4 regions of the Paenibacillus beijingensis genome follow, and region 4 is predicted to be linked to each of the others. Evidence: riboswitches for the same ligand, from Rfam matches in the RefSeq annotation. Region 4 holds a riboswitch; each other region holds the start of a gene.

Region 1 (7,568 bases), 1.3 Mb from region 4:
GCGGAAGCGTACCCGGCAGAAGGGTCTGCTTCCGCCGTTTTGTTGCGGGTATGGATAGGGACCGATATAATAATAGCAGTTAATCCGCCCTTCCAAGCTATATCAGTTGAACTAAACTTTTGGACTTGAAAAGTTTGCTGCGCGAGCAGTGGGGCAGGGCGTAGTGTTTACATTGAATTGACGATTTTGAACGATGAACGGATGTGACGATATGGTTGCAGAAGCGCAATCGGAATGGATGGCGGACAGAGAGCAAGATACGGTGGAGCTTGCCGGGCTGCTTGCTTCATGGGCTGTCCCGGGCACGGTGCTCATATTGGACGGGGACCTTGGCGCCGGCAAAACGCGGTTTTCCCAGGCGTTTGCCGCGGCAATCGGGGTGCAGGGCGTCGTCAACAGTCCCACGTTTACGATCATTAAGGAATATGCGGGCAGGTCGATGCCTTTTTATCATATGGATGTGTACCGCTTGTCGCAGGAGGAGGCGGACGAGCTTGGCCTCGACGACTATTTCTTCGGCGAAGGCGTGACGATTGTGGAATGGGGAAGCCTGATCGGCGATTTGCTGCCGCCGCAGCGTCTGCATCTGTATATCGAGCATCTCGGCGGAGACAAGAGACGGATTAAGCTGCACGGCATCGGGGAGCGCTATGCGAGCTGGTGCACACAGCTTCGGCAGGACAGGAGCGGAAATAATAATGGCTAACAACGAACAAACGAACGGAATCGACTTATTGGAAGATGAAAAACAACCGCTTGTGCTGGCCTTCGACACGTCGACGGCGGCGCTTGCAGCCGCGCTCGTCAGTGGCGGTACCGTCCTGCAGGAAGTGCAATATATGGCGGAGCGGAACCACTCCGTGCAAATCGTGTCGCAGCTGAAAGCCATGCTTGCGGCGGCCGGCGTATCGGCGCGCGAGCTGGACGGCATCGCGGTCGGCCGGGGGCCGGGTTCCTATACGGGGATGCGCATCGCCGCCAGCGTGGCGAAGACGCTCGCCTGGGTATGGGACAAGCCGCTCGCCGGCGTCTCCAGCCTGGAGGCGATCGCTTACGGCGCGTGGCACAGCGGCTTCGGTCTGCAGCAGGAAGCTTCCGGCGCTGCGGCGGTAGATGGTGCCGCAGCGCCGGAGGGAGCAGCTGCCGAAGGAGATGCCAGCAGCGCAGGTGTCAGCGGGAGCAGCTCCGGCAGCGACTCCGGCTTCGGCCGCTCTGGCGCCGCCGGTTCCGGGCAATCGGACGCGCCTGGAGACGCTGAAGAAAGCTGGACCGACTGGGTCGTGCCGCTGATGGACGCCCGTCGGGGCCAGGTTTATACGGGGGGCTACGCCATGCATCCGGACGGTCGCTTTGAGCGCTTCGCGGAAGACGGCGTCCGCTTGATGGACGTCTGGACGGCCTCGCTGCTGGAGCGGGCGGAACAAGCGCAGGCTCCATCGGACAGTGCCGGCAGGCGTCCGAGAATTATATGGCTGACCGGCGATTTGTCCAAGCACGAGGAAGCGGCCGGCCGCTTTGCGGCATCTGTGCGGGATGCATTCGGCCCGGCGGGAGCGGGGCCGGAAGTCAGGCTGTACCCTTACGAACTGGAAGGCCGCTGGACCGCGTGGCTCGGCATGAAGCGGATAATCGGGGGGGATACGGATCATGCCCATACGTTTGTTCCAAATTACACGCAGTTGGCTGAAGCGGAAGCGAAGCTACTGGGGAAAATCCGGGAGGCTTAAAACGATGTCGGAGTACGAGCAAGCCAGACCGCTGCCGGAATCCGGCGACACGCTGGAGTTCCGCGGCATGAAGCTGGAAGATGTGGCGGCGATCGCGGCGATCGAACAGGAAGCCTTCGAATCCCCATGGACGAAGGAAGCTTTCGTCAACGAGCTGACGAACAACCATTTTGCCCGTTATCTGGTCATGGTTAAGGATGGAGAGATTATCGGCTACAGCGGCATGTGGGTCATTATCGACGAAGCGCACGTAACCAACATCGCCGTCCGCAGCGACTACCAGGGGCAGAAGCTGGGACAGCGGCTTATGAGCGAGCTGCAGAAGGTGGCCGTTTTTTGCGGCGCCCGCAAAATGACGCTGGAGGTTCGCGTCTCGAACGAGCGCGCCCAGCGCTTGTACCGCAAGTTCGGGTTCGAGCCGTCGGGAATCCGTCCCGGCTACTATACCGATAACGGAGAGGACGCACTCATCATGTGGGCGGAATTGCAGCAGGCGAAGACAGGGGATTGGGCGCAATGACCATACATTTGAATCAACATTTGGAGCGGAAAATGCAAGAGGGGCCGTCCGGCGGGGCGGCGGATCATGAGCTGATTCTGGCGATCGAGACCAGCTGCGACGAAACGTCGGTCGCCGTCGTCAAGGGCGGCCGTCACATTTTGTCCAACGTCGTCTCAAGCCAGATTGAAACGCATAAGCGCTTTGGCGGCGTCGTGCCGGAGATCGCCTCGCGCAAGCACGTCGAGACGATTACGCTCATGATGGAACAGGCTGTCCAGGAGTCGGGTCACCGCTTGGACGAGATGTCCGCTATTGCGGTTACGCAAGGGCCGGGCCTGGTGGGTGCGCTGCTGGTCGGCATCGTCGCGGCCAAAAGCTTGGCGATGGCGCTCGATGTGCCGCTGATCGGCACCCATCATATCGCCGGGCATATTTATGCCAACGCGCTCATTTATGAGCTGCAGTATCCTTGCCTGGCGCTCGTCGTGTCGGGCGGGCATACGGAGCTGGTCGTGCTGGAGCGGGAAGGGAGCTTTCGCATTATCGGACGCACGCGCGACGACGCGGTTGGCGAAGCGTACGACAAAGTGGCGCGCGCGCTGCAGTTTCCTTACCCCGGCGGACCGCATATCGACCGGCTGGCCCAGTCGGCGGAGGAAGCGATTACGCTGCCGCGCGCCTGGCTGGAGCCGGACTCGTACGATTTCAGCTTCAGCGGCCTCAAGTCCGCCGTGCTGGCGGCGATCAATCAGGCGAAGATGAAGGGCGAAGAGCTGGACCGCTCCGCACTCGCCCGCGGCTTCCAGGAGTCGGTCATCGACGTGCTGATGGAAAAAGCGATCCGCGCCGCGAAGCAGTTCGGAGCGCGGCAGCTGCTGCTGTGCGGCGGCGTAGCGGCCAACGGCGGTTTGCGCGCGGCGCTCACCGCCCGCTGCGAAGCCGAAGGCGTGCCGCTGCTTATTCCGCCGCTGTCCCTGTGCACCGACAATGCGGCGATGATCGCTGCCGCCGCCCACTTGAAGTGGAAGAGCGGAGAATGTACGACGCTCGACATGAAGGCGGATCCGGGCCTGTCTTTGGAGGACTGGTCGGTCGGGGCGGGCAGCATCGACTAGCTGAGCCTGGGCTCCAACGACAAAACGGCAGCAAGCAAGTTGTTTTCCAATCGGAGAGCGGCTTGTTTGCTGCCGTTTTTATGTGGTGTGGAGAAACGAACGGACCGTCAGGCCGTTATTCGTTCAGAAATAAGCCAATTTGTGATGATTCACAGCCAATAACGGATCTCATGTCCACTTATATGCAAAAAATGAGCGATTAGAGGGAAATAGCGGATTCAGGGTCCGCACCGCGTCGCCGCCATGTGTTCGACTGGCTCGCTGCCATGGTTCCGCTTCGCGTCGGCAATTTTGCGATTGCCGGCGAGGACGATTTCAACCATGCCCCCATCATGCAGGCGATCGCGTATCACGACTCCGGTGCGATGATGACGATCGATACCCACTATCCTTCCTTCTACCAGCAGGACAAAGTGGGCGAGGTCGAGGCGGTACGGCGTACGAAGAATTATTTCGAATCGCTTGTGCTCGAAGACGTTAGCTTCGACAAATCATAAAATAAGCGGCAGCCTTGGACATGTAAAATGTCAGTCCTGGACTGCCGCTTTTTTATTCCCTAAACGTTTCCGGGCGATGCTGTTTATTTCTTTAAATGAAACGGAACGGTCGTGACAATGACATCTTTCCGATACAGCAAGTGAGCGCGCATGAGTAAGCTTGTTTGATTGTGAAGGATATTGTGCCAGCCTTTCTTCGGGATGAACTGCGGGACGATAACCGTAACGTTATAGTTGGATTGGCTCGCTTTGCGCTGCACCGAATCAATAAACTTGCTCAATGGCTGAATAATGCTTCGGTATGGAGAGTGAAGAGTCACGAGTCTAATCTCGGGCATCCACTTTTTCCATTTCTGTTCAAATCGCTCTTCATCTTCTCTTTCGAAAGGGACGTATACGGCGATGATTTGTCCGGCATCAAGCGATCGGGCATAGTTGATGGAGTTCTCAACCACATGGGTAATGCCGGAAACAGGCAGAATGAATACATTCCCTTCAACAGGTAATGCCGGCTCGCAGGTTGCCAGGCTGAGCTGCTCTCCCACCGCATCATAGTGTTTTCGAATCCGGTAAAACCAAATAATGATCAGCGGCAAGAAAACGAGCACGGGCCAAACCTGGTTGAACTTTGTTAAAAAGAACATGCAGGTAACGATAAAGCTGATAAGGGCGCCCGTTGCGTTAATGAAAAGTTTTAACATCCAGCCTTGCGGTTTCTCACGCACCCATTTTACAATCATTCCTGTCTGAGCAAGGGTAAACGGAATGAATACGCCGACGGCATAAAGCGGAATCAGATGCTCGGTTTTTCCCTTAAAGGCAATAATCAAAACGATGGATAACACCCCGAGAAAAATGATTCCGTTGGAGTAACCTAACCGGTCCCCTCTAACGGTGAACATTCGCGGGATAAATTTATCTTTCGCAAGGTTTACGGCAAGCAATGGGAACGCCGAGTATCCGGTATTCGCCGCAAGGATTAAGATCAATGCCGTCGTTCCTTGAACGAAGAAATACATCAAGTTCCGGCCGAAAACCTGCTCTGCGAGCTGGGAGAGAACGGTAACTTCCGGTCCCGGGGCAATCCCGTAGTAGTAAACCAAATAAACAATGCCTGAAAACAAAACAGCGAGTAAAGTACCCATGGCCATCAATGTTTTAACCGCATTATTCGGAGCCGGATCTTTAAAGTTCGGTATCGCATTCGAAATGGCCTCGACACCGGTTAAAGCGGAGCTCCCTGAGGCAAACGCTCTAAGCAGCAAAAACAAGCTGATTCCGGCAATCGGCGTACCGACAGGTGCATGCAAATCCGGTGAAAGTTTACCGGTAACGACATTGTAGAGGCCGACTCCGATCAAGATGAATAACGCCAAAACAAATAGATACACCGGATAGGCTAGAATGGAGGCGGATTCCGTTACCCCCCTTAAGTTAAGAATCGTGATAAATACGACAAAGGCTACGGCAATGATAACCGTATGTTCATGTAAACTTGGAAAAGCGGAGGTGATCGCATCTGTGCCCGCCGAAACGCTTACGGCTACGGTCAAAATATAATCCACTAATAATGAACCGCCGGCTACCAAGCCGGGAAACAAGCCCAAATTTTCCTTCGATACGACATAAGCTCCCCCGCCGTGAGGATAAGCAAATATAATTTGCCGGTAAGATAAAATAAGGGCTAGCAGCAAAATCAATACGCCAATGCCAATCGGGATGGAATACCAAAATGCAGCCATGCCGATCGTCATTAAAACTAACAAGATTTGTTCCGGACCATAAGCAACGGAGGACAAAGCATCCGAAGAGAGGATGGCAAGGGCCTTCGTCTTGGTCAATTTTTGCTCGCCTAATTCCGTCGATTTTAAAGGTCGTCCGATTAAAAGTCTCTTTAAGGAAGCCAAATTAATTGTCACCGCCGATTCTGAATTCATACCGATGGATACTCAGTTGCCAATACGTGAAAATCATAGTGAGCAAGCGAACACGCCTGCCCATAATATCTCCATTCTGTGGTTTTCTGCACACAAAAAACCACAGAGGTTTCCCCTGTGGTCAAAATCCGACCATGGCCGTTTCACCCTCTCTAAAGACGCTTACGAGGTTAGCTGACGGATTCGGGCGTCTAGATCGCCCTACGGCATTGTGTGCCGATTCACCCCAAGCGATGAAAAATCTTCACCGCAGTTGGTTCCCCCGTTTTCCCGTTATTGGAAAATTCAGCGATTGTTTCAATGAAACGATCATATTCCTTCCGGAACATCAAGTAAAGCTTCATTTTCGATTGAAAATCAATAAAAATCCGTTTTATTCCATACGGGAATCGGGAAACGCACCTAAATCTCTAATTATCCGTGGCTTAAGCGGCATTACGCTGCGCTGCCGTTCGATAAGCGCCTTAACAGCGAAGCGTGTGACAAATCTGTTGGAAACTTTACCCGCCCATCGAACAGAAGCTTCTTATGCCTTCGTTCGAAGAGGCGGGACGTCCTTGCTGAACGGGCCATTCCCTGAACAGCCGTTTGCCATCTCACTTGAAAAACAAAAAGTTCGTCGCAAGCGGGCGCAGCCGGCCGTCGGACGGGTGATTGACGACCCGGCCGTCAAAGATGAGCGACGACGATCCGCCGCCGTCGAGGTTATAGGCGTCCACCGCGCCGAGCCGCGACGCCAGAATTTGCATTTCGGCCAGCGTCGCGCCGGAGCTGCCGTTCTCGTTGCGGCCGTCCACGACGAGAAACAGCAGCTGGTCGTCCTTGTAGTTGGCCATAACGGTGCGGGGGGCGCGGTACGGGCTCGTTTGCCACTTTTCCGGAATAGGTGTCATCCGGCCGTTCTTGAGCAGAACCGGCACGAACGAAACGCCGAACTGCGGGTTTTCGCGGTCGAGCTCGGATTTGCTGGAATATTGGCCTCCGATCAGCTTCCGGTCATCGTTTAATCCGACAAAAAACAAATCCGCATAGGTAGGCTCGAAGCCGCCAACGTACCGGCCGTCGAGAACGGTTGTGCTGAGCGGGTAACGCCCGCCTCTCCCGTCGGCGAAGCCGCCGGCATTGACGCCGGCGACCGCGCCGTAGCGGCTTGCCGCAGCCAGCGTCGTTTCCGCGCCGCCAAACTTGTCTTTGCCAAGCGCGAGCTTCATCGCCTTGTCGCTCTTCAGCCTCACTTTCAGAGCATATCCCGAAAAATTCTGCGCCCGCACAACGTAAAGCTGCGCCGTCAGCTTGTCCGACTGGATGGAACGGGCCGGCGCGCCAAGCTTGGCCGTAATGCGGCGGTTATAGATGAATTCCGGCCGCACCGCCTGAACGGCGGCAGTCCGTGCTATAGCGGACATGCTCCGGTTCGTCTGTTCATAAAGCCTTGTCTGCCTGTTGATTGTGTTTGCGGTCGCCGCCGCCGTCTTGGCGGCCTGCTGCAGCCCTTTAACCGCTTCTCCCGTCGTTTGCGCGGATGGACCGACGGCGGCGGTGTTCGGCTTGGGCGTATGAAGCTGCGGAATCGTGATGGACATGTCCGCAGCCAACAGCCACAGCATCATGCCGATAAACGGCGCGAGCGCAAGCAGAAAGAAACGGTTCACTTGCTGGACGGTCATATTTATCATTTCAGCATGTCCAGCTTTCTTTTCAGCTCGTCAAGCTGCTTCTGCACCTGACTGAGCTGGGTGTACAGCTTGTTGCTGTTATCGGTCTTATTGCTGGCGTTGTCCTTCGTAAAC
Region 2 (7,568 bases), 420 kb from region 4:
CGATCAGACCGGTAGCTCCTATCAAGACGGCGGACTTTTTGCGCATTTCTATTATTGAGCCCCTTTCTTATGAATGCGTTAAAATCGATGCTTAAAAATAAATATCATACAAAGTATTTCGAAGTCATACGTAATCGAATCCGATACAAGTGAAGGGAGACGCGGTTGCCTGCGTCTCCCTTGCAAGTTCAATTTCCTTTACATGTGATGAACCGGCCACATCAGCTTGGCAGGTTCAACTTTCGGCACTAGCCCTTCCTCTGCAGCCCTGTTAAGCAGCGCGCTGATCGCCGCATAACCGCTGTCCCCGAGATTGGCCGTAAACTCGTTTACATACAGATTGATATGAGCTTGCGCCACTTCGGGCGATAGCTCCTGTGCATGGTTCATAATATACGCCTGTGACGCTTCGGGATGCTTCCAAGCGTATTCGACGGACGCGGTAGTCCACTTGGCGATGCTCGCCAGATCAAGCGTGCGGCGTGCAATGATCGCTCCGAGCGGAATCGGCAGCCCGGTATCCGATTCCCACCAGCTGCCTAAATCCGTCAGCATATGAAGTCCATAAGCAGGATATGTGAATCGCGCCTCGTGAATGACAAGTCCGGCATCGATCGATCCGTCGCGGACAGCGGGCATGATTTGATGAAACGGCATGACTACAATGTCTCCGACGCCTCCGGGAACGTTGCGTGCCGCCCACAGTCGGAACAGTAAATAGGCGGTCGAACGCTCGCTAGGTACGGCTACCCTTTTTCCTGAAAGAGCTGACGGGTCCATGTTGCTAGTAGCGTTCCCCGATGTAAGCACGAGGGGGCCGCAGCCTCTGCCAAGCGCGCCTCCGCAAGGCAGCAGCGCATAATCGTCCAATACCCACGGCAAGGCGGCGTACGATATTTTGAGCACGTCAAAATCGTTGTGACTGACGGCCATATGGTTCGTCTTGTCAATATCGGCATACGTAACGTTAAGCTCCGGCGCACCGGGGAGCAGCCCGTTGACCCAGGCGTGAAATACAAACGTGTCGTTCGGGCAAGGAGAAAAAGCGATGTTCATTACAGCACCTCCGTTAGTACGGCGCTGGCGGCCTCAAGTGCTTCCAGCGCTTCTTTAATCCGCCATGCGGAGCGGTCGCGCGGCCCGATTGCATTTGAAATCGTCCGGATCTCCAACACCGGCAATCCGAACAACAAAGCAGCCGAAGCGACGCCGAATCCTTCCATCGCTTCCGCTGCCGCTCCGGGAACTAAAGCGGCCAATCGTTCCGCCGTCTCGCTTGTACCGGTCACCGTCGACAAGGTGAGGACCGGCCCGGTATGAACGGACATGCCGGCTGCTTCCAGTGCTCCAGCCAGGCGGGATAGCCGCAAATGATCGGTTTCAATTTGGGAGAAACCGAATCCGAGCTTGTCCACACTTGTGAAGCCTTCCGGCGTCTCCGCGCCAAGATCGGCCGCAACGATCGCGTCTGCGACAACGATCGACCCGATTTCCGCAATACCGGGAAATCCGCCGGCGATGCCCGCGCTTATGACGAGATCATACCGGGAGCCGGCGAGTGCCGCAGCCGTTCGGGCTGCAGCCGCAGCCGGTCCGACTCCGGCAATCCGAACGTCAAACCGATCGCTGCCGCGAAGGCCGCGCAATACGGCGTTTTGTTCCGCCTCGACGGCGGTCATGATAAGCATGCGCGGCTTATCCGGCGACGCGGGCGAAGAATTGGCTGCTATGTTCGCTTCTTCATTGAAGGTTTCATTCCTGATCATCATCTGCTACCGCCGTTTCATTTATTTTCCCTATTAATGTTATCCAGTATATCACTCATTATGGCTTCTGCTCCAGTACACGATAGGATCGGCCGCGATGAAACGAAATTTCAGACATGAATCTCCGATTTCTCTCATATCCTTCATAAGCAAGGTTGATAGAACGAGCAGGAGGGATTGATAGAATGAAGGACAAACCTTACCGGCCGTCGCCCAAAATAAGTGTGTCTAAGCTGTTTTGGTTTCATTTCGTATTTGCGTTCAGCTCGACGATTATCGTTTTGCATTTGCTGCATGCGCAGCTTTCGCCGCTCGGGACTTCGAATCCGCCTGCCCAATCGTTAACGGACGAAACGAATTTGTCCCCGGCAGGTTTAAAAGAACCCGTTGTGTATCCCCCCGTGAAAAAGGACAAGCCCCCCGGTTCAGCAGCTTTTACCTCGAAAAGTGTTACGGAGGGCAAGAGGCCGAATGCCAGGTCCGTTCAAAACAAAGCCGCTTCATCATCTATCCACACGGCTAAACACCTGTTTCTTCGTGTGAAAGCATCTGCTTCAGTGATCCGCTTTGAACCGAGACGCTCTTCACCGGAGCTGCTGCATACGGAAGCCGGCGATTGGTTCCCTGTTGTAACGCAGCAGAAAGGATGGATCAAAGTCAGACTGAATGCGAAGCAGTTTGGATGGATCGCAGCGGGAAGCGCCGAAACCGTCCAACTTGAGGAGAAAAGCCAGTCTTTATCCGTACCTGCAGGAGCCACCCTCTATTCAGGTCCCGATCTAACTTTTAGCTGTACGAAAGCGCTTGAGGCTTCCTTGTATGTGCCGGAACAAGTGAGCGGACAATGGATCAAGCTGTATAATCGCGACGGCCGCAGTTTATGGGTGCAAGCCGAAGATGTCCATTGGAGGTACGGAAAACCATCGCAGCAAGTTGGATCAAGGGAGAGGGCTGGCGGCGAAATTAGACTTGTGAGCACCGCTGCCGTGAAACCGTTGACCGGCAAAACGATCGTCGTTGATGCCGGTCACGGCGGCAAAGACTCGGGTGCAAAAGGCAAAAAAATTGAAGTCTACGAGAGCAAGGTGAATTTGGCAGCGGCGGTGGCGTTAAAGAACAAACTGAAAGCAGCCGGCGCAAATGTAATCATGACGCGAACCTCCAATGACGAATCGATTTCGCTGGCCAAAAGAGTCGATATTTCCAACCGGAATAGGGCGGACCTGTTCGTCAGCATTCACCAAAATATGTTCGCAAATGACCCTGATATATCTGGAACGAGAACCTTTTACAGCGATCCAGCGGATAAAAGACTGGCAGAAACGATTGAGCACTCCATACTGAAATCTCTTCAGAGTGAAGAGAAAGCGAATGTGAAAAAGGATCCGCTCTATGTGCTGCGTAATAACCTCCGACCGGCCGTTTTAATCGAGGGCTGCTTTCTTTCCAACCCTGCGGAGCTTACCGCCAGCTTAACAACCGCTTATCATGACAAGCTGGCCAGCGGTATTTATGAAGGCATTAAGGCGTATTATCAAAAGCAGACAAGGAATACGTTATAAAGAGGGCAGTTTTCTGACCTGATTTTGGATATTTTTCTTGTTATAAACCGAAATCATCAAAACCAAGCAGCCATTAAATGCGGAAACAAGCCAAAAATCGGAGTAATCAGGAGAAAAATTAAGAATGGCGATGAAATAGAGGTCCTTATCTCTTGTCAGTCATAAAAATAAATGATTACGCCCATCTTAGGCCTGACATATCCCTTTACAAAGTATGGCGGTCGGCGTAATATTCAACATGAATCGAATGCGATTCGCCGCTGAATTTCCATTAGGAAAGCGGGGGAACCAACGATGAAAGGCTTCTGACATGTTGCCGTTTCATCCGGGGTGAATCCTGAAGGAACAACGTATCGGTCGTTGGTTCTTCGGGTAGGGCGACTCTCACCGTCCGAATCCGGCAGCTAACCTCGCAAGCGTAGAGAATGCCGTTATGCTGTTCGGGCAAGGCGTTCTGCAGGAGAGAGGATGATGCAGCTTGTGATGATGACGGCCGCTGGGAAATCCTCTGCGGTCTTTTTTTGTGCTCTCATTTGGCTATGCAAATCCAATAAATCTGTCTTTATCGCTGAATCCTTTTTGCAACGCAGGAGCGGGGGAACCGAGCGGATTTTCCGTGTGAGCGGAATCCATGGGGTGAATCCTTAGGGCTGCATTGACCTTGACGAAAGTAGGTTTATGCAGCTCCAAGGAAGGGCGACTCTGACGCCCGAATCCGGCAGCTAACCTCGTAAGCGTATTTTAGAGAGGCAACTATTGATCGTGAACGTTCGACACGGTTTGTTTTCACTGTGCCTGGAAGCCGCGAGAAGAGTTCCTCTTCCGTCGCGGCTTCTTTTTTGCGGCTTGTTTTCAGACCAGAATTGGAAGGGGTAACAGTGTGAACCAACAGGATTATATATTGGTGTCGGCTCCTAATGCTGCAGGGGAAGAATTCCTCAAACAATTGAGCCGAAGAGGAATTCCGACGGCCGTGATGGTAAATAACCAGACCGAGTATGAGCGGATATGCAGTCTAGGCGCAGACCGTGTTATTAGGGTGAATACGGCCGACAAAGATTCGTGGAAGGAGTTCGCTCCGATTGCGGTCGCAAAAATATATTTATTCGAAAAAAGCTTGAACTTGTGCTGCCGCTATGCTCAGATGTGCCGGAGCTGGACGAAAAAACCGATCTATGTCATTACCGGCAGTCACGATCCCCGCCTTCATTATAAGAAAGCGGGCGTGAACAAAGTAATTCATACGATCAAAAACGATATTTCAACGCTCATTGCCGATCATTTTCCGCCCAAACCGTAAACGGAACCCGTTAACGTCTTGTAATCCCTCGGTCAATTAAGGTCGTTATCCAACATAGACGGCATCGTGCCGATGTAAATCGACTCGGGACGGAAAATCCGGTTGATTGCCGCTTGTTCGAGCAAGTGGGCCGTCCAGCCGACCGTTCTGCCTGCTGTAAATGTAGGCGTGAACAGATCCGGACTTAGATTGATTGCACGCATAATCGCCGCCGCATAAAACTCTACATTCGTGAATAACCGGCGGCCTGGCTTATATTCTTCGAGCAAGCGAATGGCCGTATCTTCCACATAGATTGCCAGATCGAAGGATGGATCGTCGCCGGTCAGCTCCATCGTGACGGCCCGCAGCGCCTGCGCGCGCGGATCCTTCGTTTTGTATATGCGGTGTCCGAAGCCCATCAGGCGGCCGCCGTTATCGAGCACATTCCTCATCCACGGCTCCGCATTGCTCTTGCTGCCGATCGACTCCAGCATGGCAATGACTTCATAGGGGGCGCCTCCATGCAAAGGGCCTTTCATCGCTCCGATCGCTCCGCTCACAGCCGCACACATATCCGATTGAGTGGACACGATGACACGGGAAGCAAACGTCGAAGCGTTCATGCCATGTTCCATCCCCAAAATAAGATACGCTTCAAGCGCCTTCGCATGTGAACGCTCCGGCTTCCGGCCGTTGAGCATATAAAGATAATTCGCCGCATGATCAAGATTCGCATCAGGCTGCAGCGCCGGCAAACCGGCTATACGCCGCGCCCGGTAAGCGATCATCGTCGGCAGCATCGCCGTTAACCGTTCCGCTTGCGCAAGCGAAGGCGGCCATGCGCTGCCTTCGGCTTCTGCAAGCGCCGCTACCGCCGTTTGCAGCGCGCTCATTACCGGAATTGAAGCCGGAAGAAGCTCCAGAATCCGGCAAATATAGTCCGGCAAGTTTCGATAGTGTGACATCCGTTTTTTTAACGCCGTCAGTTCGTCTTCTTGCGGAAAGCGGCCATGCCAAAGCAAAAATGCCGTTTCTTCAAAACTCTTCGAAACCGCAAGCTCCTGCGCCGGATAACCGCGATACACCAGATGCCCCAATTCGCCGTCCACCAATCCAATTTCCGTATAAGCCGCTATTACGCCTTCCAAACCCGTTACGCTTGCCATATATATTCACTCCTCAATCGAGATCGGTCTCACAAGAGCCTAGATATGAGTATAGTTCGAAACAATGATATTGTTAATTTATTGTTTTTATTCAAGGCTATAAATATTTATTATCACCTTGAATGTTGCGATTCCACGCGATTATGATATAGTAGCAAAAGGTATTTTAATTGCGAAGAAACTGGTGACCGGTATGTATCATTTATCGCAACTAAAAATTGAAACTGTTAAACCGTGACCTTAACCGTCACGGTTTTTTTGTTTCCTTTGACCAATTTTTCTGTAGGAGGCAATCTTTCATGGGGGCATCAAACAAACAATCGGCATTGGCGATCTGGATCAGCCTGATCAGCAATATTGTGCTGACTGTGCTGAAACTGAGCGTAGGTCTGCTTCTCGGAAGCCAGGTGCTGATTGCGGACGGGGTACATAACGCAGGAGATATTTTTGCAACGGCAACCGCACTTATATCGATGAATATATCCAAACGACCGGCGGATGAAGACCATCCATACGGCCATGGCAAGGCGGAAGTGATCGGGGCTGCAATAGTCGCAATCGTATTGGTACTGGCCGGCGTTTATATGGGATATCATTCGGTCATGGCTTTGATGGAAGAACCGCATCACGCAACGCTTCCCGTCCTGATTGCGGCCGCGGTTTCCCTGATTTGGAAGCAGGTGCTGTATGTGTATACGATGCGTATCGGCAAACGGACGGGGAGCAGCGGCCTGATCGCAACGGCATACGATCATCTTGCCGACGTATATGCGTCGCTGGCGGCAGTCATCGGGATCGGACTTGCGATGATCGGCGACCGCTACGATATCCATCTATTAAAGTACGGCGATCCGATTGCCGGCATTCTAGTTGCTTACTTTGTCATCAAACTGGCGGTTCATATGGGCCGCAATTCGATCGACGTACTGATGGAGAAAAATATCGATGATGAACAAATGAACGAGATTGTGAATCTCGTCCTTTCCGTTCCGCAAGTCAAGCGGATCGACCGGATCCGCGCGCGCGAACACGGCTTTTATATTATGGTGGATGTAAGGGTGGGCATCCCGGCGGTGCTGAGCATCCAGCAGGGCCACGATATTTCCCGTCAGATCAAACAGAAGGTTATGGATCGAATCGGAAACGTGGAAGAAGTGCTGGTGCATTTAAATCCATGGTATCCGGATGAAGCAACCTGACTTAAGTTGCAATCGCAGCCTGCTTCATCCGGAGCCGCTGCCGGCTTCGGACGGATGGATTTGTTCCACGCCCGTTCATCCTTCGAATGAACCTGGCAGTGAGTTTCTCATTGGAACCGGGAATCCTCCTCTTCTGTTCGATAAAATTCTTTCGTAAAACGGATCCATTCCCGCGCAGCAAACGATAAATAACCGTCCTTCGGCCAAATCATCGCAATATGCCACAGAATGACGGGATCGGTTAACGGCACCGTACAGACGCGGGCCGGATTAAGCGATTTGCAAATGGATTCCGGAAGCAGCGAGATCCCCACGTTTGCCGCCGTCATTTCATAGATAAAATCCCATTGGGCGCTTTCCAGCAGCACCTTCGGTTTAAAGCCGAGACGTGCGCATTCTTCGGAAATTTTAACATGGAGCGCGAAATCTTCCCGGTACATAATGAACGATTCATGCTCGAGCTCGGCAAGCGTCAGCTTGCTTTTGTCCGCCAGCGGATGGGTAGGATGCAGGACAACACGCAAGCTTTCTTTAATTACGGGAAAGAAATTAAAGCGGTCATCGCGTGTCGGCAGCAGTACGATTCCGACATC
Region 3 (7,568 bases), 1.3 Mb from region 4:
TTGATTTTTGTCTGTTTGCTATGATATATTTATTTATTTAGTATTCTTATTAATCTGATTGGAATTACGTTAATCGACCAGGACGAGCCCATTTTTTTATAAGGGTAGGAACCTATTTTTTGTGTAGGCCATAGTGTATATAGTCAAATGACTATACTTCAACGGAGGTCTTATTATGCATCGTGCGTTTACACCGTTTGGCGGACCCGGATTCCGCCGTCCATTCCGCCCGTTCCCTCATCCATTTTTTCCCGGCCGCTTCTTGTTCCCGTTTTTCTTCTTCTTTCCGTTTTTCTTTCCTTTTTTCCGGGATGAAGACGGCGGAAACGAAATCTTCACTGTCCATCAAGCGCAAGCCGGGGATACGTTAGAAAAAATATCCCATATGTACAATATGCCCTATCCGATCATTGAGGAAGCGAACCCGCACATTGGAAATCCGAAACAAATGACACTGGGCGAATCCGTCTATATCCCGCGCATTTCGCATCTGTACTGTCACAAAACGTACATGGAAAGAGAAGATTCTCCTAACGTCATGTATCCGACCCAAACGATGCCGTTCCAAGCAGGGCCGAATCCGATGCATAAGTAGATATGGGGATTGGGATTGCATGGCCATACTGTAATTGAAAATAGAGCCGTCCCGCTCGTAGAATGTTTACTACTCGGGGACGGCTCTTTTCAGTTCAAGCTGGGTTATCCCTTTTGCGGCCATTCGCCGACAAATTCAAGCTCGTTATAAGCGAAGAAGTTTTTCAAAATTTCTTCACGGTCATCGAGGAACAGCTGATGCGCGACCGCCGAAGCGAGCTTTGGAATCGCATATTTCATGCCGGAAATCGCCGAAGCCGAAATCCCGCAGCTGATTAGCGCAGAATAGTTGAAAGCATAAAGTCCATGCAAAAGCTTTGCTCCCTCTTCATCGCGGCCTTCGAAAGCAAAGCCGGGGCTGAGGTAAGGATGGGAATCGAGCAGCGGATTGGCCACTTCTTCCGGCGCCGTATAACGGTCGCTCCAGCGGGCAATGTGGCTTTCGACAAGCTTCAGCTCCGGACGCAACGCCGGATCGGTAAGAAGACCGGTGCTGATGATGAGGAAATCAAAGGTGAATTTACCCTGAGGCGTGGTCACCACCGCACCGTCATCTGTCGCCTCCACATCAAGCCATGGTGCGCCCAAGTGCAGATTAAAGCCGGGCCAGGAAGCAGCCCGTCCAAACGTATCGTTCGTCGGCGGCTGATTGAACTTAAAGAAATGGGCGAATACTTTATATTTATCGGCGTCCGGCAAAGTCGGGAAATGCTCGATCATGCCGGAAACTTCCATCTGGCGGATCGGATTGATACGCGGCAGCTCCTTGCGGCGTACAAAGACGTGTGCCTCAGCCACACCTTCGTTCAAGGCGAAATTGGCATTATCAAAGGCCGACGCCCCGCCGCCCAAAACAGCAATTTTCTTGCCTTTAAGCGCTTCAAAATCAATATCTTTCGAAGTGTGAGCGTAGAGATGGTCCGGCAATTTGCCTGAGATCATCGGCGGTACGTGCCATTCGCCGCCGCCTTGAATGCCGTTGGCCAGAATGACTTTGCGAGCCAGCAGCAGGCCCCGCGGCGCCCCGGCCCCTTCGATATGAAGGCGGTGAATCCCATCTTCTGCAGGCTCGATCAGGTTCAGCTTCACTTCATTGATGACTGGCAAATTCAGAACCTTCCGATACCAGCGCAGGTAGTTCATCCAGTCGCCCCGCGGAATTTTATCCACCGCTTCCCAGCCTTCCGGCCCGAATTGCGCTTCCCACCATGAGCGGAAGGTCAAAGAAGGAACCCCAAGGTCGATGGAGGTCAAATGCTTGGGTGTTCGGAGCGTCACCATCCGGGCATAGGTTTCCCACGGCCCTTCCAAGCCTTCACGGTTTTCGTCGATCACGAGAATATTGGATACCCGCTCGCGCAAAAGTCCGAAAGCCGTGCCTAAGCCGCCTTGGCCGCCGCCGATAATGACGACATCGTAGACATGCCCTTCAGGATGGCTCAGAGGACGCACCCAGTCCGCGCCCCCGAAAGCGAGATAAGAAAGTTCGGTTTTCACTCGTTCGTTTAAAGCCTCTAAGCTCATCATTATTCATACCTTTCAGCGGTGTTCTTGTAAGCTATCATTTCGTGATTGCGATTCAATCGGGATAAATGGATGTTTCATTTAGCTCCTTTTGGAAAAAAGCAAGCCTTATCTCCATGGAATGTGAGAAAAGGTTACATTACGATCCATCTCATATATTATCTTTTCTACCCTGCATTTTAAAGGGCATCCATTGTTTTTTGTAATTGGCGCTAAATTTTCGATTGCGAATTGTTAATCGTCACAAGACAAAGAAAACTTTAGGCAAAAAAAAACCGGCCTGCCATCTGCTATGGCGGGCTGGTCCTTATCTTTTACGCACGAGCATCATCTGACTCATGGATGTCTTCGATCATTGCTGCATAATGTTCTCCCGTTACAATACGCCGGGCAGTGACATAACGTTTCTTATAATAAGAGTCCGACAATTTGCTGATGCTGACACCTTTGCTGCTGGATGAATGAGCAAATTTTCCCTCACCTATGTAGATACCGGCATGAGAAATCCCGATGCCATTTGTGTTAAAGAAAACAAGGTCTCCAGGACGCAGTTCCTCTTTCTCCACTTTCATGCCAACCTTTGCTTGTGACCTGGATGTCCGCGGAAGCTTCGTTTCGAATTGATTAAACACGTAACGGATGAATCCGGAACAATCAAATCCTTGGACCGTAGTTCCTCCCCACTTATAAGGAGTCCCTACGACTTCATTAACGGTTTCATTTAACTCTGATTCATTTGCAAAAGCATTCCCTGCACCTGCAAACAACATTGTGGCTCCCAACAACAAAACTGCGGCTCGCTTCTTCAACATATACTCCCTTCGCTGCCTACGAGGTTAGCTAAGGGTTCGGTTGAAGGTGCCCTATAATCCTTTAATTGCAAGATTAATTCACCCAAGATGGTTCCCCCGTTTTCCATGTACGGAAATTCGACAATTATGTAGTTATTATTACATTGAGTAGTACAATTCGATTTTTTCTCTGAAATCCCTCCTGCAGCGAAATTAGAATCCTTTCATCTTTCCCGCTACATTTCGTCATTCTTTTTCATTTTTCTCATCTATTCTTCATTTATGGCAGTCAAAAGGGGTATTGCGCTAGGCAATACCCCTTTTCATCCTTATTTTCCGTTAGCTGCGCGCCAAGCGTCTACTTGCTTCTGAGCTTCGGCAATGATTTTTTCAAGACCTGCGGCTTTCAATTTATCGATCATCTTCGGCAATTCTGCCGGGTCCAGTTGGCCCGATTGAAGGCCCGGATCGTAGGTGCTTTGAATTTTGCCGATGGCGATCAATTCATTCTTCACCGGCTCCGGATCGAACACGAATCCGAATAGCGGAGAAGGCTGGCTTTGAACGATTTCGTTGAATTGCTCATAGTTCTTGTACTTGTCCGGATCTTCGCCTATGCGGGTGTAGTTGAGCATTTGGTTGCCGAGCTGCCACTGGTTGTCGTGATAGAACCCGACATTGTCCTTCGTTTTGCCGTCCGGCAAAGCGATTTGCCCGTTATTCAGGACGTAATGCTTACCTTCTACGCCGTAGTTGAACAAGGTCAGTAAATTTTTATCCTTGTATAACAAATTCAAGAGCATCATCGCACGAGCCGGATCTTTAGAAGTTTGGGAAATGGCTTGCATCGTCGCGGACAGCTTGGTCGTATGCAGCCTGTCAATGTTCATCGGAATCTGAATGAGCTCAATGCCGATTTGCGTGCTCTTGTTCGGCATAGGCGCCGGCTTTCCGATTTCCATATCCTTCACGATTTCCAGATCGGATCCGATGGACGCAAACGCCGTTTTGGCTTGGAACTTTTTCCAAATATCCACTCCAGGGGTCGTTGCATCCTTGTTGAGATAACCCGCTTTATACCATTCACGCGTCAAATTCGCCAATTCCATATAGCGGGAAGTTTCATACATATTGACGACTTTAAATTTATTGTCCGCATTTGGATCCCGCTGATCCAGCCCGGCAGGGCCAATGATGCTCTCCATGCTGCCCGATCCAAAATAAGCGCCTAGCGGGAAGGCCGGTCCAACGGCAGGTGTTATGTTCGGCTCGTTATCCTTAATCGTCTTCAGCAGCGGTTCAAGGTCTTTGAATTCCCCTGATTTAAGGGGGCTCAGGTCCATATTATATTTGTCGACCAGATCTTTTCTGAGCACGATTCCTTGGGGATTGCCCAGCTCCTGGTGAACATGGAGGCCGTACAGCTTACCCCCGCGGCGAGCTCCTTCCAGCAGGTCACCTTCAACCGCTTTAATATCGGCTCCATATTTCGCAAGCAGATCATCGAGCGGAAGCAGGGCGCCTTTAACCACTTGCGATTCAAACCCCATCCAATTGGCCGTCCACAGCAGATCGAATTTTCCCCCTGAGGACATCATGAGGTTCGTCTTGTCGCTGTAAGCGCTCCAATCGATCGGATTAAGCTTAACCTTCATATTTAGCTCCGGATAGGTTTTGTTCAAATAATCGTTCATGGCGCTTTGGACGGTTGACAGATCATTCTGTTTGCCGTCCGGATAGACCATGACGACTTCGTACGGATCCAATTTTTCGGCACCTTGGTCTGAACTTTGCGAAGCCTGCGAAGATTGAGGCTCCTGTGCCGGCTCCGTATTCTGGTTGCCTGCGCTATTGCCTGTACAGCCCGCCGCGGCAAGAGAAAGCGATAGAAGAAGCGACGTAAGAATGATCGACCTTTTATTATAACGTTTCATTTCCGTAACCCCCCATAGGATGTTTTTATACTAAATCGGCCGGAACCGAACTTAGCCTTTGACTGAACCGATCGTCAAGCCTTTAACAAAATATTTTTGCAGGAAAGGAAATACAAGCGCGACCGGCAATACCGCAATAACCGCCATTGCCATTCGAAGCTCCTCCAGCGGCTGAACCTGCATAGACGACGCGTCAATATGCGCTTTATCCGCAATGGACTGAAGATATTGAGCATTCATTAAAGTGTTGTATAAGAAATATTGCAAATTGTAGAGCTTATCGTTACTGATAAAGACCAGGCTCGTAAACCAATCGTTCCAATAGCCCACAATTGTGAAAAGACCAACCGTTGCCAGAACCGGCAACGATAGCGGAAGAATAATGCTGAAATACGTACGGTATTCACTCGCTCCGTCGATTTGCGCCGAATCAATCAGGGACGGAGGGATGCTGGTCGTAAAGAACGTGCGGATAATGAATACGTTAAACCCGCCCAGCAGTCCGGGAATAATCAAGGCGAGCAGGGAGTCCTGCAAATGGAGGAACTTCGTATAGACCAAGTACCAAGGAAGCAATCCGCCGCCGAACAACATCGTAATCAGCACATAGAAACTTAAAAATCCGCGGTACGGAAAGTCCTTTCTGGAGAGCGAGAAGGCCATGGCCGATGTCACGAACAGGCTGACGATTGTTCCGACAGCGGTTACAAAAATGGAAACGCCGAACGCTCTCAAGATCGGCTCCGCATCATGGAGCAGATAGCGGTAGGCAACAAAGTCGAATTCTCGCGGCCAAAAGCTGTATCCGTATTTGGTCAACGCATCCTGACTGGTCAATGAAACCATCAAGATCAGCCAGAACGGAATTAAACAGGCCAGGCAGGCAAGGATAAAAAACAGATTAATCACCAGGTCCGTCCGATTATGTTTTTTTGGCACGGGTCTCCCTCCTAAAATAACGCCTTCTCTTTGCTTATTTTTTTCACGATCATATTCACCGACACCACTAAAATAAAGCCGACGACAGACTGCAATAGACCGGCCGACGAAGCGAGATTTGAATCTCCCGATACAAGCAGCGCGTTATAGACATACGTGTCGATGACTTCTGTTGTACTCTTGAGCATTCCGGCGTTTAAGGTCACCTGGTAGAACAAGCCAAAATCGGCATTAAAGATGCGGCCGAGCGAAAGGAGCGTTAAAATAATGATGACCGGAACGAGAAACGGAAGGGTTATACGGGTCATTTGCTTCCACTTGCCAGCTCCGTCGATCATCGCAGCTTCGTAATATTCTTTGTCGATCCCTACAATCGTCGCTAAATAAATAATGGAGCCAAAGCCTACAGATTTCCAAATATTAACTATCGCTAAAATGTACGGCCAATATTGCGGAGACATGTACCAAGATATCGCTTCATGGCCCATCGGCTCTAAAATCGATTTATTGATAAAACCGAGATCGGGATTCAGGAAGCCGAATACGAGGAAAGCAACGACGACCATAGAGATAAAATTGGGCAAAATCAGCGTGCTTTGATAAAATTTGGATAAAATCCGGCTTCTGACCTCATTTAACAACAGAGCGAGTAACACCGATAAGACCGTGTTAATAACGAGAAAAGCGAGGTTATACACGATCGTATGGGCGACAATCTTCCAGATATCTCCTGTGGCGAACAGAAATTTAAAATTATCGAAACCTGCCCAGTCGCTGCCCCAGATTCCCTTCGAAAAATTCAAATCCTTAAATGCGAGAAAAATACCGAACATAGGCAGATAATTGTTTATCAGCAGAAACAAAAAGCCGGGTAACGCCAAAATCATCAACGCCCGGAATTTCCATAGTGTCCGAAACGGATTTCTGGATTTCCCGGTTGACTTTTCCCTAATTGACGCCAATTGTTTTTCTACATACATAGGGTCCACCTTCCTGTTGCTGTTTATGTTATTATCTTACAGGCAATCGAACGGGTCCCCCACTGTTTTTGTTACCCGGCTCTAGTCATTTTGTTACTTCGTCGATTCGAAAAAAAAGCACAGCTCATCGATAGCTGAGCCGTGCATATTGCTTTCGATATTGTTGGGGGTTAACTCCGCAGTGCTTCTTGAACATTCGGGTAAAGTGGGAAAAGTTGCAGTATCCAACCTGCTGGGCGATTGCGCTTACGGTCATATCCGTCGAGTCGAGTAATAGCTTCGCCCTGTCCATTTTGATTTCAATCAGGTAATCGATCAGGTTGTTGCCGGTTTCCTTCTTAAACAGCCGCGATAAATAAGTAGGATTGAGCCTGACATGAGCTGCAACATCTTCCCGGGAGATGTCTTCCTCCACATTCTCTTTCATATATTGAATCGATTTCCGGACGAGTCCGTCCGTTTCTTTCTCTTCGAATGCCGTAAAGACAAGAACAGACTGTGATTTGGCCACATTGTTTCGTTCCATTTCCTTCAAACCGAGGCACAATCTGGGCAAATCTTGAAAAGTCGCAAAATAACCGACATAACAGGACGCCTTGCAATAGAAATAATTTTGGCAGACTTCAAGAAATTGTCTTCCTGCCTGAACCCATCTGTCTGTTGAAGATGCGCCCTGAATTGTCCTCGACCCGTAGACGATGACAAATAGGATACCATTTTTGTCTATAATGGCCTGCCCGGGATGATCGGCAAGCAGAAGCTCCTCTGCCGCCTTCTTTACCGCATATTCCATCATTTCCTTCTCC
Region 4 (7,568 bases):
CTGGGTACCGCTCCAACTCCGAACATCCAGCGCCATGCAGTGGAAATGTCCCAAGCATCATCCCCTAAACCTGCAATGAACAGATTGAGGAAATAAACCAATAAAATTCCCGATACGATCGCGACTTGATTAAGCGCTACCAAACGGCCGCGATATTTTGCGGGTGCGATCTCGGCATTATATAGCGGCGCCAACGTGGCGGTAATCCCGATTCCTAATCCGCTAACGAGCCTCGCAATGACGTAAGCCGAAAAAGAGGGCGACAATGCGGCGCCCACGGAACCGATCAAATACAGAACCGCTCCCGCATACAGCACCTTTTTCCGCCCGAATTTGTCGCTGATCCCTCCCGCGCCGGCAGCGCCGAATATACAGCCGACAATCAAGCACGAAACCGCCCAGCCGACTTCCACCTGATTCAAACCGAATCTGATTTTCATGAAGCCGATCGCGCCGGACACGGCAGCAGTATCGAATCCGAACAGCAAGCCGCCAAGCGCGGCTACGATGGCAACGAGCGTAACAAACCGCATATTGATTTGCTGCCCGGTGCTGTCCGATCGGCTCTCGACAGCTTCTTTCTCTACAGCGATGTTCTCCATTTCCACTCTCCAATTTCTTTTCTTTTTCTATATATGGTCCTTTTGTATTAAACCATCTGAGCTGGCGACGGTCAAGTTAACGAATAGGATCAAACCCGGTTGAAAAATAACAAACGTAATGAAATGAAAGCTCCATTCGTTCAAAATAAAAACCCGCTGCATCCGTCAGCGGGTTGTTGTGAACGCGGATTCCATCGAATCCGATCCGTTGCTCGCACTCGTTCTAAATCCGCGGTTACTTTAATTGTTCATATGCTGCAACGATTTCGGAGTGGACGGCATGATTTTTTGCAATCCCCATCCGTTGGGCGATAAAGTGAGAAATGCCCTTCTTCTCAATAATCGACTGCATTTCGACGGCTTCAGGGTCTTTCTCATTGTTGAACAGAAGTGCAGCCGCGATAGCCGACGTTAAATGCGGAGCCTTCAATCCGCGCTCATGCGCCTGTATTAGCGGGCGAACGAGACGGTCGTTGTGTGAGAGCTTGCGCAACGGTGAACGTCCGACCCTGAACACTTTGTCGGTAATGGCCGGATTTTTGAATCGTTCCAACGTTTTATCGATATATTTCCGGTGTTCCGCCGGATTTAAATGATATTTATGAATTAATAATTGGCCGGTTTCCTCTAATACCTGCCGAACTTTTGTTTCAAGAGCGGGATCTTTCAACGCTTGTTGAATGGTCTGGAACCCTTCCAGAAACCCGAAATATGCCGCACAGCAGTGGCCGGTATTAACCGTAAACAGCTTCCGTTCCACAAATGGCTCGAGCGAGTCCGCGTATTTGGCTCCTTCAATTTCTTGAAAGCCGTTCTGGAAACCGGAACGGTCGATCACCCATTCGTAGAAAGGTTCTACTTTAATGGCCAATGGATCTTCATGCTTTTGGGCGGGAACGATACGGTCAATCGTTGAATCGGGGAAAGAAATCAAGCGGTCTGCCTCGGCGCGGGCTTCGGCAGAAAGATGTTGATACACCCATTTTTTGAGCAGCGAGCTTCCGCCAACGGCATTTTCGCATGCAATAACGTGCAATGGGCGTGTATTATGCCTCAGACGTTTTTCGATCCCCTGGGCGATTACTTTGGCGATAGACGGCAAAGCGGATACGCCGACGGCCGTCGTAAGCAGCTCGGCTTCCGTAATATGCTCGTTGACGTCTTTGCGATTATTGATTTGAACGGCTGTGACGTTCTTAACAATTTCCGTATCTTCGTTCTCATTCGCATACGTAACGGTATATTGCTTTTTTTGCTGCAGAAGCTCGATTTGAGTTTCATTTCGAGCGACAAAACAGACCTCGTAGCCTGAATTGGATAACATCATTCCGATAAAGCCGCGACCGATGTTGCCGGCTCCAAAATGAACGGCTTTCCTTTTTTTGCTGGGCATCGTTTTCTTGCTCTCATGACGAAAAGGACGAATTTTCCACTCGTTGCTCGATTCCTTTTTATTATAACTGACACTCAATTTGCTTCTCCCCTTTCCGAATTCCTGCTTACCACCTCTTGAAGTTGTAATATTAGCAATTTTCAGATCATTTAAGCTGCGATAATTGAACTAACGCAACGCACACAGTATTCTGCGCGCGTTGCGGCACTGCATAACGACGTTCGAGCCGCATGCTTATCATTGCTCTATTAACAAGCTGCTTTCAAATAAGCCGCTTTAGGCTTATTTGGTTTGGGCAACTGCACCTGCAAACACGGTGCTGAACGCAAGATCGCGCAGCGACTCCACTCGATGCAGACTGTTACCAAATTCAAGAGTTTTGGTGATGGAGTTCGGAGTAAGAACGCATGGGATTCCGGCAGCCTCAGCCGCTTTTGCGCCGTTAGGTGAATCTTCAATCGCAATAGCTTCATCAGCCTTTACACCCAGTCCCTTCAGGGTCTGAAGATACAATTCGGGGTCAGGTTTTACATTTTGCACATCGTCAGCGGTACGGATACAATCGAAGTAATCATAAATGCCTAACTGCTTCAAATATTTCTCGACCCATTCCAGAGGCGAACTGGAAGCGAGGCCGATCTTCAATCCGGATTGTTTGGCGCTTTGCAAATACTCCAGTACGCCGGGGCGCATCTCCTCAACCTCCATGAGCTGGGAGTGGTGCAGCTGTACCGCTTTGCGGAATTCGTCCCGGTCAATCGGCAAATTCAAATCGGTCATCAAATACTCATAAGGGTTAAACTTGTGAAGACTCGTTCCAATGCATCCCGAGTACATCTCCAGGGAAAGGTCTACCTCGTGTTTCTTGTAGGCCTCCCGGAATGCTACGTACCAGGCAGTCTCCGTGTCGATAATCGTTCCGTCAAAATCAAAAATAATCGCTTTAGTCATGGTCTCTACTCCCTCCGATTTGCTTGTTCTCTCTTTGTAGACAAACGATCGGATCAAGCGGGGACATGCCAGCTGTTGAGCAGGGGAAAAATAAAAAGACCCCTAACTCAAAGGGTCTCAACTCTAAAAAATTAATTTAGAAAGAAATGACCCATCTTGTGCTGACGAGGTTAGCTGACGGACTCGGGTAAGATGGTACCCTACATTCATTAAAAGCAATGAAATGATTCGCCCCAAAAGGTGGTTCCCCCGCTCTCCGACGTTGTCGGAAACTAAGCATATTCATATAATAATGGGAATTGTCTAAAAAGTCAAGTTTACTGTAAAGTTTACTGTAAAGCTGTTGTCCACCATCCTGACATAAATCTCCCATACTACTGCGATTTTTATCCTGAAAAAGTCTCGCGCCTCCGCAAAAACAAGATACCGCTGAACGAGAACACCGCGAGCGGAAACAACATACTTTTTAATAGGCTTATGCTTACGAAGTGGTTTTGCCTCCGGCAAAACCTAGGCTTATGCTTACGAAGTGGTTTTGCCTCCGGCAAAACCTTTAGGAGGACTCCAGTGAAAATGGCGATGATACGGCTTGAGGATATCGGTCCGGGGGGATACTACGAATCCGCCGAAAACCAGACGAAACTGACTGTCGTTGCCGATTATTTACAATCGGAAGGCATTCCGTTTCAAGTGGCCGTCATTTCCCGTTATATCGATCCGACCCGCGGGATCGACCGTGCCTTGACGGATCGTACCGACTCAATAGCCGTACGCTTTGTCCAAACGCTGCATGCATTGGTTAAGCGAGGGGCATCGCTTGGCATGCATGGATATACGCATCAATTCGGCAAAGCGGTCAGTGCCGACGGTTATGAATTTCATTATGCGGATTGCAGCGCCGATTGTCCGCCGGATGACTCGCAAGAAGCGCTCAGCCGTCCCAAGTCACTGCGCCATTCCTATGCTTACGGCCGGTTTACTGCAGCCTTGCGGATGTTTCAGTCCACAGGGCTGCGGCCCGATTGGTTCGAAACGCCCCATTACGCGGCATCGGCGATCCAGCGATCCGTCTTGGAAGCTTGCAGCGGAATCATGTACGAAACGAACCCTTCGGCTCCGCATAGCCGGACGGTTACCGTCCGCGCTTCGCATTCTCCTTTGTCGGGAGGCTCCTTGTATGTGCCGACGCCCCTCTTCTATGTTGGCGGAGCGGCCATTGAAGATGACGTGCAACGGATTGCCGAAGCGATCCGATCGTACGGCGATCATGAGCTTGCTTCTTTTTTCTATCATCCGTTTCTTGAATTTCCTTATATCCGATTGCAGGAAGGCGCTTCACCGGTTTACGAACAGCATTCGCCGCTCAAAAGGCTGATCCGCGCTTTCAAAGGCGCAGGGCGCAAATTTCTCTCGATTCCGGATGTGCTCACATTCATTCCGGATTTCAGGGAAACCGGGTTATTCGGAGGCAAAGATTACCGCATCATGCCGGTAAAGAGCGGCAATGGACGAGGAAACAAACTTCTGGTCCGCCAATATTCGACCGGCATTTGGTCCATCGCGGAAGTTAATCAGGGTAGCAGAAATAAGATGGAGAACGGTATCCGCAATATTCGTACCGTGCTGACGGGTTGGCCTTCTTTTGCCGCAGGAGAGGAGCTGATCGGCGATTTCAACGGGGATGGGCGGGACGATATCGCCATCTGGCATTCGGAATCCGGCGTTTGCCCCGTTGCTCTCCATAGTGGAACAACGCTGCTTCCGGACGGCAATTGGTTGGCTGCGGGAGAACGTTTCAAAGGGTGGCGTGCTTTAGCAGGAGATTGGAACGGGGACGGATTGACCGATTTGGCACTGTGGGACCCGAGATCGGGCCACCTCGCGACAGCTTATAATGAAACCGGAAAGTTTCAATTCCCTGTGCGAGTATCCGAGGAACCTTTAATCGGCAAAAACCGCTCCCCTTACATCGGCGATGTCAACGGCGACGGACTGGACGATCTGGTTTTGTGGGACCGGTCTTCCGGTTCGTGGGAGGTTTGGCTAAATGACGGCGTTGAATTTCAATGGGCGGGAGTCTGGCTGGCCGGTCATGCGATTGAGAACTCCTCCTGCGCACTTCTGGCCGATGTTAACGGAGACGGACGGGCCGATCTGCTGCTGGTGAATCGAAAGACCGGCTACTGGTCCGTTGCGTTTAGTACGGGAAAGACATTTGTGCTTCGAGACAATGCCTTCGGACCATGGGCGCCTGGAGCGGATACCGTGCCGCTAGCTGTGGATTTCCACGGAAACGGCCGTGCCGGCCTGCTCGCAATCATCCCCGGGCGTTACGGCGGGACGCTGGACGCTGCTGTCAACGCGCTGAATTGGCATCTGCCCGCTTCCAATTTTCCTACCTTAACCGGCTATTGCTCCTGCTTCCTTCCCGAGCTTCAATGATACCGGCATAAACCAACGAAACTAAGATTCCTCAGTAGAATTCACAACTAAATTTGGTTTGTTTTCTGCCATTGCGATAGGTTAAACTTAATTTACACCGACAGCGCAGATCATGCCCCGTTTGCCTCTTAGATGCAAACCATGAAACGGTAGTTGCCGGCGCGAATCGTTAAGGAGGAACCTATATGTCACCCATCGAAACCGATCGAATCCAATCCCTGCTCCCTCATTGGGTTGAAACAAGCCGTCAGCGCTCCTCCCAAGGCAAAGTGGCAGCCTACATTCCCGAACTGTCCAAATCGCCGATCGACGCATTAGGAGTTTACATTTTAGGTGCGGACGGCACCTCGGCCAGCGCCGGCGATTACAACCTTTCATTTACAATGCAAAGCATTTCGAAAGTATTTACCTTAATTTTGGCACTGATGGACAACGGCGAAGAAGGGGTATTTTCCAAAGTCGGAATGGAGCCTACGGGTGATAATTTCAACTCGATGCTGAAGCTGGAACTCGTACAGCCGGGAATTCCGTTCAACCCGCTTATCAATGCCGGGGCAATCGTAATTTCTTCATTAATATCCGGACATAGCAACGATGAAAAATCTTCCCGCATCCTCAATTTTTTCCGCGAGCTGTCGGGCAACGACACGTTAACCTATAACTTCGACGTTTACCGCTCGGAATCGGCAACGGCTCATCTGAACCGGTCCATGGCTTATTTTCTATTGGACAACGGCGTGCTCCAGGGAGAAGTCGAAGATGTGCTGGACGTTTATTTCCGGCACTGCGCAATCAACGTCACCTGCGCGGATTTGGCACGCATGGCATTGGTATTGGCGCACGACGGTACCGATCCTTTGACGGGAGCAGCGCTGATTCCCCGCCGTTACGTCCAAATCGCCAAAACGTTCATGATCACTTGCGGGATGTACAATGCATCCGGAGAATTTGCGATTCAAGTCGGTCTGCCGGCCAAAAGCGGGGTTTCCGGAGGCATCCTGACGATGGTCCCGGGCAGATACGGCATCGGGGTGGTCGGCCCGGCTTTAAACCGGAAAGGCAACAGCATCGCAGGCGTACATCTTCTCGAAACGCTGTCGCGCGAATTTGATTGGAGCCTGTTTTAAGCGTACAACATTGATGAGGCTAGATTACATAGGGGGAACGAAATGATTTCGGTAAAAGCTTTTTTTGAAAACGTGACGGTCCGGAGATTTTCGGTCCTTCTTCTGATGGTGCTGCTCCTCTACTTCCTGCGGGGCATGCTGAATTTAATTTTACTGCTGTTCCTTGTTACTTATGTCATGGACAGGCTTCAGCAGCTGGTGACTCGGCAGGTGAACCGGCTCTTTCCGGTCAATTATAAAGTCGTCGTTATTTTTCTTTATCTGCTGGCAACTCTCGGTTTCGTCATCGGCGCTTCCAATTACTTGCCGCAAATTATAACGCAGATGAAGCAGCTGTCCGGCGTATTGATAACCTTTGTCCAATCGAACCTAAATTCGGAGACGAGCTTTGTCAATGAACTGCCGTTCAATATGGCGGAATTTTTGCAAAAACTGGACGTGCAAGCATACGCCAACCATATGTTGACCTACCTGCTGAAATTCAGCAAGTGGGTTGAAACGATATTGTTCGTAATTTTGCTCAGCTTCTTTTTCCTGCTCCAAAAAGAAAGCACCAAAAAATTTACGGCCAAATTTCGGGACAGCAAAATCGGCTGGATCTATAACGAGCTTAGCTATTTCGGCGACCGGTTCCTGGTTTCCTTCGGCAAAGTAATTGAAGCCCAGCTCATTATTGCCGTGTTTAATACCATTTTTACGACACTCGGATTATGGGCGCTCGGATTCCCTTACCTGTTCGCCTTGTCGATCATGATTTTGCTGCTAAGTCTTATTCCGGTAGCTGGTGTTATCATTTCGCTGGTGCCGCTCGGCCTAATCGCGTTTGATATCGGCGGAATCAAAATGGTCGTCTACATCCTCGTCATGATTATGATCATTCACGCTCTGGAGAGCTATTTCCTGAATCCGCGGCTGATGTCGGCGAAAACGGAGCTGCCGATGTTTTATACGTTCATCATTCTGATCTTTTCCCAGCATTATTTCGGGACCTGGGGACTTATTATCGGCATTCCGGCGTTTGTGTTCGTGCTGGATCTGCTGGAAGTCAATCAA

The links. A riboswitch is a leader RNA that binds a small molecule or an ion and turns the genes downstream of it on or off. The one in region 4 is predicted to bind cyclic di-AMP.
Region 1: it holds a riboswitch for cyclic di-AMP, as region 4 does, so the genes downstream of both, VN24_RS04030 (APC family permease) here and VN24_RS23800 (HAD family hydrolase) in region 4, are expected to answer to the same signal.
Region 2: it holds a riboswitch for cyclic di-AMP, as region 4 does, so the genes downstream of both, VN24_RS21965 (hypothetical protein) here and VN24_RS23800 (HAD family hydrolase) in region 4, are expected to answer to the same signal.
Region 3: it holds a riboswitch for cyclic di-AMP, as region 4 does, so the genes downstream of both, VN24_RS03905 (C40 family peptidase) here and VN24_RS23800 (HAD family hydrolase) in region 4, are expected to answer to the same signal.

Annotation. Positions count from the first base shown of each region.
Region 1 is NZ_CP011058.1:851,056-858,623, reverse strand. Features, by position in the region: gene tsaE (tRNA (adenosine(37)-N6)-threonylcarbamoyltransferase complex ATPase subunit type 1 TsaE) at 212-706, shown strand; gene tsaB (tRNA (adenosine(37)-N6)-threonylcarbamoyltransferase complex dimerization subunit type 1 TsaB) at 699-1,727, shown strand; gene rimI (ribosomal protein S18-alanine N-acetyltransferase) at 1,732-2,247, shown strand; gene tsaD (tRNA (adenosine(37)-N6)-threonylcarbamoyltransferase complex transferase subunit TsaD) at 2,280-3,344, shown strand; gene VN24_RS04035 (hypothetical protein) at 3,590-3,841, shown strand; gene VN24_RS04030 (APC family permease) at 3,925-5,778, opposite strand; cyclic di-AMP (ydaO/yuaA leader) riboswitch at 5,922-6,079, opposite strand; gene VN24_RS04025 (phosphodiester glycosidase family protein) at 6,375-7,454, opposite strand; gene VN24_RS04020 (hypothetical protein) at 7,451-7,568, opposite strand, start outside.
Region 2 is NZ_CP011058.1:4,849,883-4,857,450, forward strand. Features, by position in the region: gene VN24_RS21945 (NAD-dependent epimerase/dehydratase family protein) at 1-46, opposite strand, end outside; gene VN24_RS21950 (1,4-dihydroxy-6-naphtoate synthase) at 199-1,056, opposite strand; gene VN24_RS21955 (futalosine hydrolase) at 1,056-1,688, opposite strand; gene VN24_RS26555 (N-acetylmuramoyl-L-alanine amidase) at 1,952-3,328, shown strand; cyclic di-AMP (ydaO/yuaA leader) riboswitch at 3,577-3,761, shown strand; cyclic di-AMP (ydaO/yuaA leader) riboswitch at 3,885-4,080, shown strand; gene VN24_RS21965 (hypothetical protein) at 4,209-4,628, shown strand; gene VN24_RS21970 (citrate synthase/methylcitrate synthase) at 4,661-5,776, opposite strand; gene VN24_RS21975 (cation diffusion facilitator family transporter) at 6,076-6,975, shown strand; gene VN24_RS21980 (LysR family transcriptional regulator) at 7,083-7,568, opposite strand, start outside.
Region 3 is NZ_CP011058.1:821,767-829,334, forward strand. Features, by position in the region: gene VN24_RS03895 (LysM peptidoglycan-binding domain-containing protein) at 176-595, shown strand; gene VN24_RS03900 (NAD(P)-binding domain-containing protein) at 700-2,118, opposite strand; gene VN24_RS03905 (C40 family peptidase) at 2,433-2,930, opposite strand; cyclic di-AMP (ydaO/yuaA leader) riboswitch at 2,929-3,063, opposite strand; gene VN24_RS03910 (ABC transporter substrate-binding protein) at 3,239-4,843, opposite strand; gene VN24_RS03915 (carbohydrate ABC transporter permease) at 4,895-5,782, opposite strand; gene VN24_RS03920 (ABC transporter permease) at 5,794-6,669, opposite strand; gene VN24_RS03925 (response regulator) at 6,887-7,568, opposite strand, start outside.
Region 4 is NZ_CP011058.1:5,271,503-5,279,070, forward strand. Features, by position in the region: gene VN24_RS23790 (sugar porter family MFS transporter) at 1-602, opposite strand, end outside; gene VN24_RS23795 (mannitol-1-phosphate 5-dehydrogenase) at 838-1,995, opposite strand; gene VN24_RS23800 (HAD family hydrolase) at 2,278-2,946, opposite strand; cyclic di-AMP (ydaO/yuaA leader) riboswitch at 3,091-3,235, opposite strand; gene VN24_RS23810 (DUF2334 domain-containing protein) at 3,520-5,388, shown strand; gene glsA (glutaminase A) at 5,574-6,515, shown strand; gene VN24_RS23820 (AI-2E family transporter) at 6,558-7,568, shown strand, end outside.